2 regions of the Longispora sp. NPDC051575 genome follow, and region 2 is predicted to be linked to the other one. Evidence: riboswitches for the same ligand, from Rfam matches in the RefSeq annotation. Region 2 holds a riboswitch; the other holds the start of a gene.
What was found. A riboswitch is a leader RNA that binds a small molecule or an ion and turns the genes downstream of it on or off. The one in region 2 is predicted to bind S-adenosylmethionine.

Region 1: another riboswitch for S-adenosylmethionine. It lies ahead of AB0M43_RS15010 (aminotransferase class V-fold PLP-dependent enzyme); the one in region 2 lies ahead of thrC (threonine synthase).

The regions. Positions count from the first base shown of each region.
Region 1 covers NZ_JBFAZP010000005.1:128,541-130,932, reverse strand. Annotated here, with positions in the region: gene AB0M43_RS15015 (PrsW family intramembrane metalloprotease) at 1-1,134, opposite strand, end outside; SAM riboswitch class IV at 1,165-1,279, shown strand; gene AB0M43_RS15010 (aminotransferase class V-fold PLP-dependent enzyme) at 1,323-2,392, shown strand, end outside.
Region 2 covers NZ_JBFAZP010000005.1:462,934-465,325, forward strand. Annotated here, with positions in the region: gene AB0M43_RS16525 (DUF397 domain-containing protein) at 1-5, opposite strand, end outside; gene AB0M43_RS16530 (helix-turn-helix transcriptional regulator) at 2-877, opposite strand; SAM riboswitch class I at 978-1,092, shown strand; gene thrC (threonine synthase) at 1,104-2,360, shown strand.

The sequences.
Region 1 (2,392 bases), 330 kb from region 2:
CCGCAGCTCCTCGCCCGCGAAGTCCGGGCCGGCCAGCCCGCGCTCGGCCCCGTCGCGGAGCAGCGCCAGCTTGGTGGCCGTGTCCTGGTAGCCGCGCATGGCGCGCGCGCCGTCGGGGCCGGCGACCCGGCGGGCCCAGTACCGCGCGGTCAGCCGGCGGCCGACCGTGATCAGCGACGCCACCTCCGGCGGGGTCATCCACGCGGCCCGCACGTACGCGGGCAGCACCCGGCCGGCGATCCGGCCGTCCTGCGCGCGGGTCCACAGCGCGAACCCGACGACGCCGAAGAAGATCGGGACCATCAGGCCGAAGTACCCGTAGAGGAAGATCAGTTGGTTGTGGGAACTGAGCGTGGCCATCAGGTTCCACGTGCCGTGCAGCATCATGGCGAGCATCAGGCCGCAGGCCGGCAGGAGCACCCGGGTGACCCTGCTGGAGCTGCGCGCGGCGTAGCCCACCGCGATGCCCGTCATCGACGTGAACAGCGGGTGCGCGAAGCCGGACATGACCACCCGGACCACGAACAACAGCACGACGCTCATCACGCCGGTGGACGCGAGGCCGGTCTCGGCGGAGGTCCGCACGTAGATGCCGCCCATGTAGAGGATGTTCTCCATCATGGCGAAGCCGACCGCCGACAGGCCGAAGTAGACGATGCCGTCGGTGGGGCCGGAGAAGGACCGCTTCACGAAGACGTACAGGATCAGCGGGCCGACCGCCTTCGTCAGCTCCTCGATGAACGGCGCGACGAGGGTCGCCACGTGGCTCTGCGACACCCCGAGGGCCGGCAGCACGAGGTCCGCCATCGTCGAGTTGACGATCAGCGAGAGCGTGGTGGCCACACAGGCGCCCCACGCGAAGCAGAAGGCGAGGCGCTTCCACGGCTCCGGCTCGTACCGGTCCAGCCAGAGGAACGCCGAGACCAGCAGCGGAACGGGCAGGATGGCCCCGGCCAGCCCGACGAGCGTGGGGCCGACCCCGTAGGCGAAGCCCACGAAGAGCAGCATCGCGATGCCACCGATCGCGATCACCACCACCGCGATGATCATGACGATCAGCCGCTTCCAGTCGAAGCGCTTCGGCGGCGCGGGCGGGGGACCGTAGTCCACGTCACTCCATGCGGGCTCTGCCATGCCGCCAGCTTATGCGGTAACCTCCTGACAGGTCATGAGCGCCAGCGTCAAGCCCCGGCTCGCTGGCCGGCAACCCTCCACCGCGGTGGGGTGCCCCGGGTGAGGACCAGGTCCAGCATTCGATTGTGCTGGTCAAGCGCGGACCCCGGCACAGACCCCGAGGTCCCTGAGACCTCGGAGGCACCTCCATGCCCACCCTCACCGCCACCCGCGCCGATCTGTCCGTTCTCGGCGCCGATGTCGAGGTCAAGCTCGCCGACGGCACGCACGTGCCCTACGCCAACTTCGACTACGCCGCCACCGCGCCCTGCTCCTCGGCGGCCGCCCGGGCGGTCAACGAGATCCTCCCGCACTACGCGAGCGTGCACCGGGGCGCCGGCCAGCTCTCCCAGCTGTGTACGAAGCGGTACGAGGAGGCGCGGGAGACGCTCCGCGAGTTCGTCGGCTGCCGGGCCGACGACAACCTGATCTTCACCCGGAACACGACCGACGCGCTGAACCTGCTCGCGCACGCCGTCCCGGCCGACACCACCGTCCTGGCGTTCGCCGCCGAGCACCACGCGAACCTGCTGCCCTGGAAGCGCACCGTCCGGCTGCCCGCGCCGTCCTCGCCCGCCGGGGCCGTGACCGCCGTGCACGCGGCGCTGCGCGAACTGCGCCGGACCGACAAGGACAGCCCGCTGCTGCTGACCGTGACCGGCGCGTCGAACGTGACCGGGGAGCTGTGGCCGATCCGGGAACTCGCCGCCGCCGCGCACCTGTACGGGGCCCGGATCTGCGTCGACGCCGCCCAGCTCGCCCCGCACCGGTCCGTGGACATCTCCGAACTGGGCGTCGACTACCTGGTGCTCAGCGGCCACAAGCTCTACGCGCCGTTCGGTGCCGGGGTGCTCGCCGGCCGGGCCGACTGGCTGGACGCGGCGGAGCCGTACCTGGCCGGCGGCGGCGCGTCCGCGCACGTCGGGGACGCCACCCACGACATCCGGTGGGCGGCCGGCGCGGCCCGGCACGAGGCCGGCACCCCCAACCTGCTGGGCGCGGTGTCCCTGGCGGCGGTGTGCACGGAGCTCGCCCGGGCCGACCGGGCCGAGGTCGAGGCCGAGGAGGAGGCGCTGACCCTGCGGCTGCGGACCGGCCTGGCCGCGATCGAGGGCGTGCACGACCTGAGCCTGTTCGGCCCGGACCACCCCCGGATCGGGGTGGTCGCGTTCGTGGTCGACGGCGTGCCGTCTTCGCAGGTGGCGACCCGGCTGGCCAC
Region 2 (2,392 bases):
GTCATCGCCGTCCTTCGTTGCTGAATCTCTCTGTCGCCTCTTCGAGGAGAGTCCGCGAGTCCTCGACGCTCAGCGCGTGTGACGAGATCTCTTGGTACATCCCCTCGTAGCGGGCCAGGTCCTCGGTGTCGCTGAGGATCAGGTCCACGGAGCTGGTCTCGACAAAAGCAACCTGCGGGTCATCCGGACTTGCGTACCGGAAAAGCGTGAAGCCCGTGGTCATCGAGGTGCGCTCGTAGATTTCCGAGCTGAACGGCAGCACCTTGATCTGAATGTTTGGCCGCTGGCCTATCTTGATCAGGTGCTTGAACTGCTCAACCATGAGTGCTGGCTGACAGGTTCGGCGATGAAGGACTCCCTCATCCATGATCACCGAATACCGCGTCTCCTCGTTGTCGAGGAGCTTCTGCCTGGTCAGACGGCCGTGGATGGCCGTGTTGAGCGCCCCGGGTTCGGTGAACCCCGGGTAGTGCGACAGGCGCGACCGGGCGTAGTCCTCCGTCTGGAGGAGCCCGGGCACGTACAGCAGAGTGATCTGCCTGATGTCCGTGGCGCCCGCTTCGATCTCGGCGATCTGGCGGTACCGCTCGAACATCGGCCCCACCATCGCCTTCCACCAACCGCGCTGGTTGGCGTCGCGGGCCATGGAGATCAGGATCTCGCGCTGCCCGCCGATCACCTCCAACGCGTCCAGAATGTCCATGACAACCGACAGGTCCGGTCGGAGCTTGCCGTTTTCCAGCCTGCTGAGCTCCGATGCCTGCCAGCCGACGAGTGCGGCCACGTTCGCGATGGTCAGCTGCTTGTCCCGGCGGAGCTTGCGTAACTCAGCGCCCAGCCTGCTCCGACGCACCATTGGGCTGTGCCCTACTGCCATTTCGGACCTCCTTGTCCCCGATCGGAAGGTTCAACGAGCGTGGTGCGGCTCACGTGTCGGGTGGTGGAAAAAGCCCATAGAATGCTGGGCACAACTGAATACCTCATCCAGAGGAGCCGAGGGAACGGCCCGTTGACGCTCCGGCAACCGCCACACATGTGGGTTAGGTGCCAAATCCGGCCCGGATCGAAGATCGAATCCGGGAAAGATGGGAAGGAATCCGCGCATGGCGCTGTCTGCAACCAACTCACCCGCTCGATGTCTCGTGTGCCGTGCCTGCGGCCAGGAGTACCCGCTGATCGCCCAGCACGCGTGTTTCGAGTGCTTCGGTCCCCTGGAGGTCGGCTACGACCAGGCGGCGCTGAACAAGGTCACCCGTGAGCAGATCGAGGCGGGCCCGCAGAACATCTGGCGCTACGCCCCGCTCCTCCCCGCCGGCCAGGACCCCGCCTCCCGGGTGACCCTCGACCCCGGTCTGACCCCCCTGATCAGGGCGGACGCGCTGGCGGCCGAGTTGGGCATGACCGGCACGCTGTGGGTGAAGGACGACTCGGCGAACCCGACGCACTCGTTCAAGGACCGGGTGGTGTCGGTGGCGCTGACGGCGGCGAAGGAGCTGGGCTTCACCCGGTTCGCGTGCGCGTCGACGGGCAACCTGGCGAACTCGGTGGCGGCGCACTCGGCCCGCGCCGGGGTGCCGAGCATCGTGTTCATCCCGTCCGACCTCGAACAGGGCAAGATCATCACCACGGCGGTCTACGGTGGCGAGCTCGTCGCCATCGAGGGCTCCTACGACGACGTGAACCGGCTCTGCGGCGAGCTCACGGAGACGGACGAGTTCGAGGACACGGCGTTCGTGAACGTCAACGTCCGGCCGTACTACGCGGAGGGCTCCAAGACCCTCGGCTACGAGGTCGCCGAGCAGCTCGGCTGGCGGCTCCCGGCCCAGGTGGTCGTGCCGATGGCGTCCGGCGAGCTGCTCACGAAGATCGACAAGGCGTTCGAGGAACTGGTCGAGATCGGCCTCGTACCCGAGAGTGGTTGGAAGGTCTTCGGCGCCCAGTCGAAGGGCTGCGACCCGATCGCCACCGCCCTGCGCGACGAGAAGGACCAGATCACCCCGGTGAAGCCGACCGGCATCGCGAAGTCCCTGAACATCGGTGACCCGGCGGCGGGGCCGTTCGCCCTGGAGTCGGTGCGCCGGACCGGGGGCTGGATGGACTCGGTGACCGACGACGAGATCCGCGACGGCATCCAGTTGCTGGCCCGCACGACGGGCGTGTTCGCGGAGACCGCCGGGGGCGTCACGGTCGCGGTCCTCAAAAAGCTTCTTGAGAGTGGCAAGCTCGACCCGTCGGCTGAGACAGTTGTGTACAACACGGGCGAGGGACTGAAGACTTTGGACGCCGTGGCCGATCGCGTAGGCCCGACGCACCAGGTGAAGCCTTCTTTGCGCGCCGCCCGTGAGGCTGGGCTGTTGTGACTTAGGTCACACAAACTACATAGCGTAGTCAA